Regions from separate parts of the Paenibacillus sp. FSL L8-0333 genome, predicted to be linked through region 4. Evidence: predicted binding sites of a transcription regulator. Region 4 holds the regulator's gene; each other region holds the start of a gene.
The links. Region 4 encodes Rex, which represses fermentation and respiration genes when NADH is low (regulators of the CRP and FNR family bind a similar motif). Its sites were predicted from a motif close to TTGTGAAATATTTCACAA; they were not measured.
Positions count from the first base shown of each region.

Region 1: a site for Rex is predicted at 2,046-2,063, ahead of NYE72_RS11590 (DUF1641 domain-containing protein). Genes of this name have one in related genera too.
Region 2: a site for Rex is predicted at 1,905-1,922, ahead of adhE (bifunctional acetaldehyde-CoA/alcohol dehydrogenase). Genes of this name have one in related genera too.
Region 3: a site for Rex is predicted at 1,639-1,656, ahead of NYE72_RS30285 (cytochrome ubiquinol oxidase subunit I). Genes of this name have one in related genera too.

Region 1 covers NZ_CP150186.1:2,650,042-2,653,231, reverse strand. Annotated here, with positions in the region: gene NYE72_RS11600 (SGNH/GDSL hydrolase family protein) at 1-86, opposite strand, end outside; gene NYE72_RS11595 (NAD(P)/FAD-dependent oxidoreductase) at 251-1,429, opposite strand; gene NYE72_RS11590 (DUF1641 domain-containing protein) at 1,470-1,913, opposite strand; gene NYE72_RS11585 (DUF2785 domain-containing protein) at 2,114-2,956, opposite strand; gene NYE72_RS11580 (nitroreductase family protein) at 3,178-3,190, shown strand, end outside.
Region 2 covers NZ_CP150186.1:4,890,872-4,894,061, forward strand. Annotated here, with positions in the region: gene adhE (bifunctional acetaldehyde-CoA/alcohol dehydrogenase) at 1-1,829, opposite strand, end outside; gene NYE72_RS21970 (extracellular solute-binding protein) at 2,235-3,190, opposite strand, start outside.
Region 3 covers NZ_CP150186.1:6,796,800-6,799,989, reverse strand. Annotated here, with positions in the region: gene NYE72_RS30300 (trypsin-like peptidase domain-containing protein) at 1-555, shown strand, start outside; gene NYE72_RS30295 (cold-shock protein) at 975-1,175, shown strand; gene NYE72_RS30290 (cold-shock protein) at 1,268-1,495, shown strand; gene NYE72_RS30285 (cytochrome ubiquinol oxidase subunit I) at 1,718-3,121, shown strand; gene cydB (cytochrome d ubiquinol oxidase subunit II) at 3,108-3,190, shown strand, end outside.
Region 4 covers NZ_CP150186.1:4,609,985-4,613,174, reverse strand. Annotated here, with positions in the region: gene dinG (ATP-dependent DNA helicase DinG) at 1-1,423, shown strand, start outside; gene NYE72_RS20620 (redox-sensing transcriptional repressor Rex) at 1,554-2,207, shown strand; gene NYE72_RS20615 (amidohydrolase) at 2,194-3,190, shown strand, end outside.

The DNA of each region.
Region 1 (3,190 bases), 2.0 Mb from region 4:
AGCGATGAAGCGTCTTCATGATTACGTCCCCAGTCTGTTATGCTGTCACCTTGAAACAGAATGACATCGTTTTGTTGGAATATCATAAATGAAATCCTCCTCTAACTACCTCTGTTAATATAACCCAATCTATTATATCAAATACAATGAATACAGCCTACTACGAAACATCAATAATGCAAACATTTCACTAAAAAAACAATAACAAAAACCCCGCTCAGATTCGAGCAGGGTTTAGGGTTAAACTATATTAGTAAGCTAGGCTGAACAATCCTTTAATGTGGGACAAGTAACGAATATTACTTGCTTCCTTCATCAGAGTTGCAGGCAAGCCTTTTAACGGAGTAGAACTTGCACCAACGATGGCTACACCGTCTTTACGGCCTAAGCTAGCAAGCGTACCAGAGTTGATTGGGCTAAAGCTTTCAAACGATTTATTTTTTAAGAAGGCATACAGATTGTATCCGATCAATTCACCCATTTGCCAAGCGATTTGAGCAGTTGGAGGGTATGGACGTCCATCTTCTGCAAAGACCACCGCGCTGTCACCAGCAACGAATACATCTTTGTGAGAAGTGGATTGCAAGAACTCATTCACCGTTGCACGACCGCGGTTAACTTCAAGACCGGATTCGCCGATGAGTGGATTTCCTTGTACGCCACCAGTCCATACAAACGTGTTAGCAATAATTTTTTGACCGTCTTTCAAGTCAATCGCATTGCCTTCTACATTCGTAACAGGAAGACCTGTCAAGAATTGAACACCACGTTTTTCCAAGCTTGCTACAGCACGTTCGATCAATGCATCTGGCAATACTGGAAGGATTTTAGGACCTGCTTCAACGAGCATAAGCTTAATTTCTTTAGGATCAACGCCATATTTTTTAGTAAGTGTAGGCAATACATCCGCGATTTCACCAACAAGCTCAACGCCTGTTAAGCCGCCGCCACCGATCAGGATGTTTGCATCTGCTTCATTTTTCGATTTCGCATATTCACGAATACGATCCTCAATATGTTGATGAATTTTGTTAGCATCTGCAGCTGATTTCAATACCATACTGTATTGTTCAAGCCCTGGAATGCCAAAATAAGCTGTAGTGCTGCCAAGACCTACAACAAGCGCATCATAAGTAAGTGTCACACCATCAGAAAGAACAATTTGTTTGTTCTCCACAGAAAATGAATTAACCTTCGCGATTTTCAGGTCAATATCTTTACCTGCGAAAAGCTTAGTTAGAGGCATAGCAACAGCACCCTCTGCAACACTACCTGCTGCAAGACGATGCAATTCTGTGATGATTTGGTGGGTAGGATACTGATTAACTACAGTAATTTTAGCTTCATCTTTTTTGAGATACTTGCGTACGGTTAAGGCGCTTAGTAGACCACCATAACCTGCTCCTAGAATGACAATATGTTTAGACATGATGTTTCCTCCGTCCCTTACGAATAAGATATGAAAATGATTATTTCTGCTTACTGCGTTCTCCAGCAACTTGAAGGTATGCATTTACGAAACGGAAAAGCTTTTGTGCTTGTGGATCTTTCAACAACTTCATAAGACCAAAAAGACCAATAACTTCGTTACTTTCATTCGCACGATCTTTTGCTTCGATCACTGTAGCTGCCATATTCTTCGCGGAATGCACTACAGGTTCAGCAAGTTCTTTAATTGCACTTACCGTATCACTTTTCAAGACATCATCCGCTGCGACAGTTTGCACAAAGTCATAGGACTTTGTAAGCACGCCAACAAGCTCAGTTAATTTTGGCAGCTGTTCCACCAAGACTGTTAATGATTCCTGAACTTCTGGTTTCAAGAGCTGCTCTAGAACATCCATTTGTTCCTTGCTAACAGCTACTTTTGGTGATTCTTGTTCAGGTTGTGTTTGAGTGATTGATTCTGACATATCCAAATCTCCTCTGCAATAAGCTTTGCTGCTTAATAGTAATGAAAAACATAAGAACTTTTAACGCCATATTTCTATTATAGCACTTATCAAGTTATAAATGTCACAAAGTTTTTGAATTTCCATAAAATTTTGTGATTTTTATTACATTATAATAAATTATTTAAATTACCAGTGTTAATTAAAACCGTTTGAGTGAATTAATGTACAAATTCATTCAAATTCTTCTCAGTTTTCAACAAAACATCCACAATGTCCATATTCTTCTCTGTTAGAAGTAACCTGAAATAAAGAGAACGCAGGAAGTTCTTTGTATTTATTCGAGTAACGTACTGGCTGTGGCTTCTAGGCCAACTGCCACATTGCGCCAAGTTGAGAATCCAATCGGTTATAGACTGCTGTGGAAGTAATTGATGATCGATGATTGTAACTATAATAGTAGCAATCCGTTCATCTTCTTCCTCCCTGAATATGTATTGATCGTTATAAAGCATCTTTTGAACAACTGTCAGAACCTCTTCCCGCACCTCGGCATCACTCTCCGAGCATAAAACCAGCTCATCCAAGGCGTCTGCGCCATGGGCTGCTGCGTGTGCCCAGCCTTCTTTTTCCATATAACCTCTTAAATCCCGTTCTTCCTTATAATAACGAATTAAACCCTGCTTCACCTTTGTAAATTCAGAGCTATCCAATATAGCCTTTTCCCTATGCCGCTGGAGAATAAGAGCAACAACCAATACAGAAAATGTTCTTGTATACACCGTCTGATCTTCTTTGTTCCCAATGTGATAAAACAGATGCTGCTCGTCAAGGAGTATCCACAACAGTTCACGAAGCTCCGCATCATTAAACCAATGTTTCTCATTAATCCATTTGTAGAATGTGTAATAAATCAATTCATCACGCAGCACAGGCTCGGGATCTCCTAAATGCTCAAGCATCAACTTCACATAATCCTTTATGTCCTGTCCACTTCTAAGCTCGTAGTCATTCTCTTCGATTCTTTGTAAATCTATCATCAATCGTTCTCTACTATTAATCAATTTATCCACCCTTTCATTCACCGTGTTTTTACATATCCCAATATCCTAATTTATGTCCTATTTTTTGACAACAGGGTATTCAAGATTAACTTCAATAAATTTTATCATTGACGAATTTTATAGGCTGTGTTATTTTGAGTTAGTAACATTTAGTTAGTACATTTACAAATATCAGGTGTTTATATTTTACAACCGAATACATACACAACGGAGGAATACTTATGAGCGCTTTTA
Region 2 (3,190 bases), 280 kb from region 4:
CCCGTACCCGAAGTAGTTGGAATCGCTACAAACTTAGCTTTGTTTCCAAGTTTAGGGAATTTGTAAACCCGTTTACGGATATCCATGAATTTTTGTTTCAGACCGTTAAAGTCTGCGTCTGGATGTTCATAGAATAACCACATTCCTTTTGCAGCATCCATTGGGGAACCACCACCAAGTGCGATGATGCAGTCCGGTTGGAATCTGTTCATCATTGCTGTACCTTTTTCAACTGTAGTTGTCGATGGATCTGGTTCAACTTCCGAGAACACTTCGATCGCTACAGGAGTTTGGCGTTGACGCAGGTAATGTTCAACTCTCTCAACATATCCGAGCTTAACCATCATTGGGTCAGTGATAATTGCGACACGTGTGATATCAGGCATTTTGGTCAGGTACTGAGTAGCGCCTTTTTCGAAATAGATCTTGTCAGGTACTTTAAACCATTGCATATTCACGGTACGACGATTCACCCTTTTCACGTTGATCAAATTAATTGCTGTAACGTTTTGCGACACGGAGTTACGACCATAAGATCCGCAGCCCAGCGTCAACGAAGGGATGTTAGTGTTATAGATATCGCCGATCGCACCATGAGTGGAAGGCGAGTTAACGAGAATACGTCCTGTTTGCAGACGGTTGGAGAACTTCATGATTACTTCTTCGTTGTTGGAGTGGATAGCCGAACTATGGCCCATACCACCAAATTCAACAACTTGTGCTGCGCGTTCGATACCTTGATCTGCGTTTTTAACTTTGTAGCAAGCAAGCACAGGACTCAATTTTTCAGCGGACAATGGATATTTAGTGCCTACACCTTCAAGTTCTGCTACCAGAATCTTAGTGCCGGCAGGAACTTGAATGCCGCACATTTCAGCAATTTTCACTGCGGATTGTCCAACGATTGCTGGGTTAACCGCACATTTATCAACGTTCATAGCGCCGCTAGTAAGTTTGGCAGCTTCTTCTTTGTTAACAAAGTAGCAGCCATTAGCGATCATTTTCTTTTTCACTTGATCAAAGATTGGTTCTTCGATAATAACAGCTTGCTCGGAAGCACAGATCATACCATTATCAAATGTTTTGGAAAGAATGATGTCCGTTACGGCTTGATCGATATCCGCGCTCTTTTCGATGAATGCAGGTACGTTACCAGGACCTACGCCAAGAGCTGGTTTACCACAGCTATAAGCTGCTTTTACCATTGCAGAACCGCCTGTTGCGAGAATAAGTGCAACGTCAGGGTTGTTCATCAAAGCGTTTGTTTTGTCCATCGTTGGCATTTCAATCCATTGGATACAATTCTCAGGTGCGCCAGCTTTTACAGCCGCATCATGAAGAATTCTAGCAGCTGCTGCACTACACTCTTGCGCAGATGGGTGGAAACCGAATATAATAGGGTTCCGTGTCTTAATCGAAATCAACGCTTTAAACATCGTGGTGGATGTAGGGTTGGTTACCGGTGTGATACCCATTACAATTCCGACGGGCTCAGCAATTTTTTGGAAGCTTTCATAAGCATTGTCTTCAATAACGCCTACTGTTTTATCGTATTTAATTCCGTGCCAGATATATTCTGTCGAGAAGATGTTTTTAGTAATTTTGTCTTCGTAAACCCCGCGGCCAGTTTCTTCTACAGCCAATTTAGCGAGGTACATATGTTTGTCGAGTCCAGCCAACGCCATTGCATGAACGATTGTGTCAACTTGCTCTTGATCCAGCGCCATGAATGCCTCATGTGCTTTTTTCGCTTTATCCACTAAAGTCTGAATATACTCTTCAGCGGTAGTTTGTTTAACTTGGGCGGCGACTTCGTTCTTAACTGCCATCTCCCTCGTCCTCCTGTCAATTTTTAGGTTGTTTTTCTCTACACATTTATCTTATCACATCATTTCCACCTTGTATAGTGAAATCTTTCACAAAGTATAAAGTTTTTTTGATTTGTTTTCAAAGCGCTTTCATTCGATCATATTATAGCTTTTTTACCATTATTTATGCTTTATTATTCCTTAAATTTAAAGTTTATGTTTAAAAAGACAAGAACTGATACCCATTTTCTACCTTTCCGCTCGCAAAAATATTTTAAAAAAGCAAATCTAATTTTGTTGACACTCTATTTTTCCATTGGCCTCTAAAAAATAGTGGGATGCCCCCCGTCGTGTTGATTTATAAAAATATCAATAATATAAACATAAAAAAACCGACTCCTATGGAGCCGGTTCTGTTCTTCCTAGCTATTCTACTTTAATTGTGTCGAAGAATTTCTCTTGCACTGTTTTGGCAGCAGCTTCAAGCTGTGTCTTGGAATCTGTTCCTTTTTTGGAGAACAGCTCTTGAATTACATTGGACATGGTTGCGTAGTAGTCCTGTGTATTGTATTGCGCTTCCGGTTTACCGTCCAGCAAACCTAAAATATCAGGGCTGTATTGATATACATTTGTATATTTATCATACACAGCTTTCGTTTTCTTGCCGAAGTCAGAATCTGCAGAATAGTAATCTAAGAGCGGCGGAATAAAGTATTTACCATCCGTTGTACGTTGTTGCAGAACCGCATCCAGTGCTTCTAGACCTTTATCGGAGAAGTAATCAAATGTAATATAACGGAATGCCATTTCTTGCTCGTCTGGTGTTGCATTTGGATTGATTACAAGGTAGTCACCACCAAGTACCCCGGTGTGTTTTCCGCCTTTTTCCATTGCAGGCATTGGATACGTAAGTACATCTTCTGGTTTCAGACCTCCTTGATTCAACGCTTGCTCAATAACACCGTCAGATCCAGCCATTACCATTGCTGTACGACTTTGTTGGAATGCGCCTACAGCATCACCCCAGCCCAGTGCCCAGTCCTGAGGAATCGCGTTTGCTTCCCATCTAAGTTTCTTGTAGAAATCCAGCGCTTTAATCCCAGCCTCAGAATTAAAAGTAGCTACAACCTTACCGCCTTCAATCTTCTGAATTTCACCGCCAGCTTCGAACAGGAAGTTGGTCCAGTTCCAGCCTGCTTCATTCCCTTTACCCATTGGAGCAATACCGGAAATCCCTTTTTTGGTATCAGCTACGCCTTTGGCGGTATTCAGCATATCATCCCAAGTCCAATCCATAGGTGGAACAGCAACGCCTTTTTCGTCCAGCATTTTTTTGTTGATCATTGTGGTTGTTACATAACCCTTTTGAGTTACGCCGAAGA
Region 3 (3,190 bases), 2.2 Mb from region 4:
GTATCCCTTAATCAGGATGGAGTATATGACTGGGAACAAGAAGTGATACAGACTGATGCGGCGATTAATGAAGGAAATAGTGGCGGCGCGTTAGTGGATCTCGATGGCAAGGTCATTGGAATTAACACGATGAAGATTTCAGATACGGGTGTAGAGGGTCTGGGTTTTGCAATTCCTGCGAATCATGTGATAGATATCGCTAATGAGCTGGCTGAAAAAGGGCATATTGCCCGTTCGTACTTGGGTGTATATTCAGTTGATTTGAACAATCCGTACGTTCCACTAGCAGAAGATCAACGCAATGAATTGAACCTGCCGAACAGTGTTAAGGATGGAGTAGTTGTTCTAGAAGCCGTTGGCCCTGCGAAGGAAGCTGGACTGCAATTCAATGATGTCATTACCAAATTTAATGATCAATCCATCATATCTACCCTTTCTCTTCGCAAGTACTTATATAATCATACGAAGATCGGTGATGATCTGAAAATTACTTACTATCGAAACGGCGAGGCCAAACAGGCAACAGTTAAACTTCTTGAAAAACCACAGGAATAATATGCTGGAAGTCGGTATATAATGATATAGCAGTTACGACAAGTAGAGCGGACTACCCCTTCGATTCCGAGGGGGTACCTTCTTGAAAAAGCGGATAAAAGTAACGTTTTTGGGAAAGCTATTTTTCTAAAACCATGATAATTATGCCAGAAAAAGGATCTATTTAGGGAATAAACACTAAGTGGCAGCCCTTACATTGGAAGGTAATACTTATTAGGGCAAAACCGGATATATTCGGATGCTTGCTTGCCTTTGCTAATCAGGTGTGGTAATATGATATCAATCATACATTTAGTCCCTAATTCTCGCATTGAAAAGGGCTGTCATATTTGGTAATACAACCTTTTTCAATGTGTGAATTTTTTCTTTGTTTGAAGATAAAAAGAACATATTAATTTAAATTTGTGGAGGTAACACACATGCAAACAGGTACAGTTAAATGGTTCAACGCAGAAAAAGGATTCGGATTTATCGAAGTTGAAGGCGGAAGCGACGTATTCGTTCACTTCAGCGCAATCACTGGCGACGGCTTCAAAACTTTGGACGAAGGCCAACGCGTTGAATTCAACGTTGTTCAAGGCAACCGTGGACCACAAGCCGAAAACGTTGTAAAACTGTAATAATAGAAGAAACCGTCCCAGCTTGTGAAAGTTGGGACGGTCTTTTTATATCTAGTTACTCACTATTGACTTACAGGATGGGAGGAACGGCAATGAACTACCGGAAGAAACCTTTGGAAGAAATACCGGAAGAAAATACCGCAATTTGGGCATGTACCAATGAGGGATGCAACGGATGGATGAGGGATAATTTCGCATTTGAACATGCGCCTTCTTGCCGTCTATGTGACTCTCCAATGGTTCGCAGCACGAAGATGCTACCCCAATTGCTTAATTCGAATGGCGATCTCAAATCGCTGAAGAAGGGTATTTCCATCTAACCAATACCTAAATGAGTCAAGCATTTAATAGAACGACGAACCACTCAAGACGGGTAAACCGTCTTATTTTTTTTGCTTTCTTTATGCTAAATTGTGATCTTTGTCACAAATCATTTGAATTTCACCGTTAAATGACTATCTTTATGTGACATTTATCACAAAAAGAAGCTTAAATTTTTGACAGAATATAATTAACGAAAAGGGGAGAAGGAAGGGACAAATATGGATACAGTAATGCTGTCGCGTATACAATTTGCGTCGACGACAATATTCCACTATTTCTTTGTACCGGTATCAATCGGACTAGCGCTCTTGATTGCAATCATGGAGACAATGTACGTTAGAAAAGGTAATGAAGAGTACAAAAAAATGGCGCAGTTCTGGGGAAAGCTATTCCTCATCAATTTTGCAGTAGGGGTAGTTACAGGGATATTGCAGGAATTTCAGTTCGGGATGAACTGGTCCGATTATTCACGTTTTGTGGGTGATGTATTCGGGGCTCCACTTGCAGTTGAGGCATTGGCAGCCTTTTTCCTGGAGTCTACTTTTATTGGGATATGGATATTCGGCTGGGATAAGGTATCCAAGCGAGTACATTTACTGTCCATCTGGCTGGTAGCATTCGGTACGATGTTATCTGCATTCTGGATTCTAGCGGCTAACTCTTTTATGCAGCATCCTGTGGGTTTTGAGATAAATAATGGACGTGCAGAAATGAATGATTTCTTCGCGCTTATTACGAACGGACAATTGCTGGTTGAATTCCCACATACAGTACTGGCTGCTTATGCAACAGGTGCTTTTCTTGTAACAGGTATTAGTGCTTATAAAATATTGAAGAAACAAGAGGTTTCTTTCTTTAAGAAGTCTTTTCAGATTGCAGCTATCGTAGGGATTATTTCTTCTATTGGTGTAGCTGTTGCTGGTCACGCCCAAGCGCAATATTTGGTTGAAACTCAACCAATGAAAATGGCAGCTTCCGAAGGACTGTGGGGTAAGAGTGGTGACCCGGCACCTTGGACCGTATGGGCAAACATTGATCCAGAGAATCAAATCAGTACTGGAGAATTTCAAATTCCTTATATGCTGAGTTTCCTTTCATACAGTAAATTTTCCGGTGAAGTTAAAGGTATGCTTGAGCTGCAAGCGGAGTATGAGCAAACCTATGGCCCCGGTGACTATATTCCACCTGTACGTACGACATTCTGGAGTTTCCGGATCATGGTTCTAGCAGGAACGTTAATGATTGTATTGGGAATGTACGCTATGTACTTAATGTGGCGCAAAAAAATGGACCGTCCGAACACTTGGTTTATGCGGTTCATGTTATGGGGCTTGTTGCTTCCTCCGATTGCGAATACAGCCGGTTGGGTTATGACCGAATTCGGGCGTCAGCCATGGACGGTATTCGGACTGATGACAACGGAAGACAGTGTGTCGCCTAATATTACAAGTGGTCAAGTTCTGTTCTCCGTGATTTCTTTTACAACGATTTATTTAATTCTAGGATTAGTGTTGGTCGGATTGTTTATTAAAGTGATTAAAAAAGGTCCTTATGCGATGGATAACGATCACGGCGATTCGAATGATCCATATAACGAGGAGGGTTCCCATGATATCTCTTAATGAATTGTGGTTTGTGCTGATTGCAGTTCTGTTTATAGGGTTCTTCTTCCTGGAGGGTTTCGATTTCGG
Region 4 (3,190 bases):
ACATCTTGGCATGCATATGAAGCATTTCACTGTGGCACACACGTTATCGCGACTGTATAAAGATAGCCGAAACGGACAGCTTCCTGCTCTGCGCCAGATCTTACAGTCGTCAGGCAGTGAAGAGGCTTCAGAATGGAGCGGAGTCATCGATCGGATCTACCCGGATCTGCTTACTGTCAAAGAAACCTGGGATGCACTCAGCGACAAGCTGTTCAGCCTTTTGCCGGAACGCAGTGATGCAGCAGCAGGGGAAGCGGGACAACTGGTTATGCGTTTGCTTCCCGCCCGTAAGCCGAAGGATTGGGATGAATTAGTTGCGCTTGAGAACACTATGAATCTGACGTTAAGCGACATCATCCGTAAGGGTGATAAAATGCTTAATGAGATGCGTGACCAGGAAAGCCAATCCTCAGCAGACAGTCTTGTTACTGATATTAGCGGTTTATTTAAGGATTTGGCTTCCATACGTGAGCAAGTAAGATTCTTTATGGGGCTGAATGACGATAATGTAGTATATTGGCTGGAGGCAAATGGAAATTACCGCAGCAAATCACTGCAGATGTATGCCGTCCCTGTGGATGTTAGCAGCCAGCTTAAAGAGTTGTTCTTCGATAAGAAAAAGAGCATCGTGCTTACCTCGGCGACGCTGTCTGTAGATAAATCTTTTCAGTTTATGATTGATAATCTCGGACTTAACGAAGCTGCGGAAGAGGGACGTCTAATGACCTCACTCCTTCCATCTCCCTTTAAGTATCGCGAGCAGGCGCTGCTAGTTATACCGCGTGATTTTCCTAGTGTGAAGGGCAGTGTGGGCGATGCTCGATTTGTCGATACACTCGTACAGTCGTTAGCAGAAGCTGCCAAAACAACACGTGGGCGGATGCTGGTTCTGTTTACTTCTTATAAAATGCTGCGTCAGGTATATGATCCGCTTAAAGAGGCTTTGGCCTCACAAGAGATTACGGTGCTTGGTCAAGGCGTGGAAGGTGGCAGCCGGAGCAAGCTGATCCGCCGCTTTCAGGACAGTGCAGCATCCGTTCTGCTGGGGACGAGCAGCTTCTGGGAAGGTGTAGATATTCCAGGTGAAGCACTGACTTGCCTGGCCATCGTGAGACTTCCGTTTCAACCGCCGAATCACCCGTTGGCGGAAGCGAAGTCGGAGTTATTGCAGGCCCAGAAGAAGAATCCGTTCATGAAATTATCTGTTCCTCAAGCGGTTATTCGTTTTAAGCAGGGATTCGGAAGACTGGTTCGCACGGCGCAGGATCGCGGAATAGTTATTGTTTATGATACAAGGGTTATTGAATCTCATTACGGGAAGTATTTCCTTTATTCATTGCCTGGTCCCAAAATGGAGCATATGCTGACTGATCAAATGGTCCCCCGCATAGCGGAATGGCTAGAGGATGGCGGCGCTTCTTAAAATGCTCGTCTTCAGTTTAGCTCCTCCTTATCCTTAAGGGCGGTAAGTTACAGTACCGCCCTTAATAAGGAGAGGTATACGTTTGAATATGGATTTTCACAAGAACATTACTATTTTTAGGAGGAAAAATATGAAATCGGATAAAATATCAGAAGCCGTTGTTCGCAGACTACCTGTGTATTTGCGTTTTTTGAATGATCTCCAGAATCGCGAAATATTAACAGTTTCCTCTCAGGAACTTGGACAAAAGCTTGATCTTAATCCCGCACAGATTCGTAAGGATTTAGCGTATTTTGGTGACTTCGGCAGAAAAGGTATCGGCTATGATGTAACGTATCTTATTGAGAAAATCCGTCATATTCTGAAGCTGGATCAACAGCTTAATGTAGCTTTAGTAGGGGCAGGTAATCTCGGACATGCCTTGTCTAATTACAATGCATATCTTAAAGATACAATGAAAATCACCGCTATATTTGATTCGTACGCTCCTAAGGTTGGACGTAAGATCAACTCCCTTACTGTGCAACCAATGGATGAACTAGGCAGCACGATTCGTGAGCAAGGTATTCGCATTGCCATTATTACCGTACCTGATTCAGAAGCTCAAAATGTAGCAGATATTCTCATTTCTTCTGGGATTGAAGCGATTTTGAACTTTGCCCCTGTGATTCTGAAGACACCACCGAATATCCGGGTGCATGCAGCTGATTTTACAACTGATCTGCAAAGTCTTGCTTATTACTTGCGGGATGGAAAGGAAGAAAGCGAACATGAACAGCAATAAAACGATAATTAAGGACGGGTATTTTCTGACTCCGGGAACGGATGAGCCGGTTCTGAGTGGATATATGACTATTGAAGATGATTTAATCACTTACATAGGAAAAGAAGAGCCTCAGATGGAAGCTGGAGTGCAAGTGGTTGATGGCAGTCGTCTGCTGTTCATGCCTGGACTTGTAAACACACATGGTCATGCGGCGATGTCTTTGCTGCGTGGATATGGAGATGATTTAGCGCTACAAGTGTGGCTTCAGGAGAAAATGTGGCCGATGGAGGAAAAGTTCACCGGTGATGATGTATATTGGGGAACCTCCTTATCTGTATTGGAAATGCTGAAGGGTGGAACTACGACCTTCCTCGATATGTATGATCACATGGACCGAGTAGCTGAGGTAGCTGAGTTATCAGGTATCCGTTCCGTATTGATGCGTGGTGTGATCGGGTTATGTCCAGAGGATGTACAGAATCACAAGCTTGCGGAAGCGATTTCTTTTGCCCGTAACTGGCATGGAAAGGCTGACGGTAGAATTACTACTATGATCTCACCGCACGCCCCTTATACTTGCCCTCCGGACTTCCTGGTTAAGTTCGTGCAGGCAGCGCATGATCTGGATTTACCGATGCATACGCATATGTCCGAAACGAAACGTGAAGTGGAACAAAATGTGGCGGATTACGGGTTTCGTCCTGTAGCTCACTTAGAGAAGCTTGGAATGTTCACACGTCCCTCGATAGTTGCACATGGTGTTCATTTAAATGATGAAGAGATTGAGATCTTGGCTCGCCATAATGTGGGTGTCTCTCATAATCCGGGCAGTAATTTGAAGCTGGCTAGCGGAGTGGCTCGGGTTACTGATCTTCTAAAAGCTGGTGTGAAGGTGTCTCTTGGCACGGATGGCGCGGCAAGCAACAATAACTTGGATATGTTTGAAGAGATGCGGCTTGCAGCTCTCATTCATAAGGGTGTCAGCGGTGATCCAACGGCTG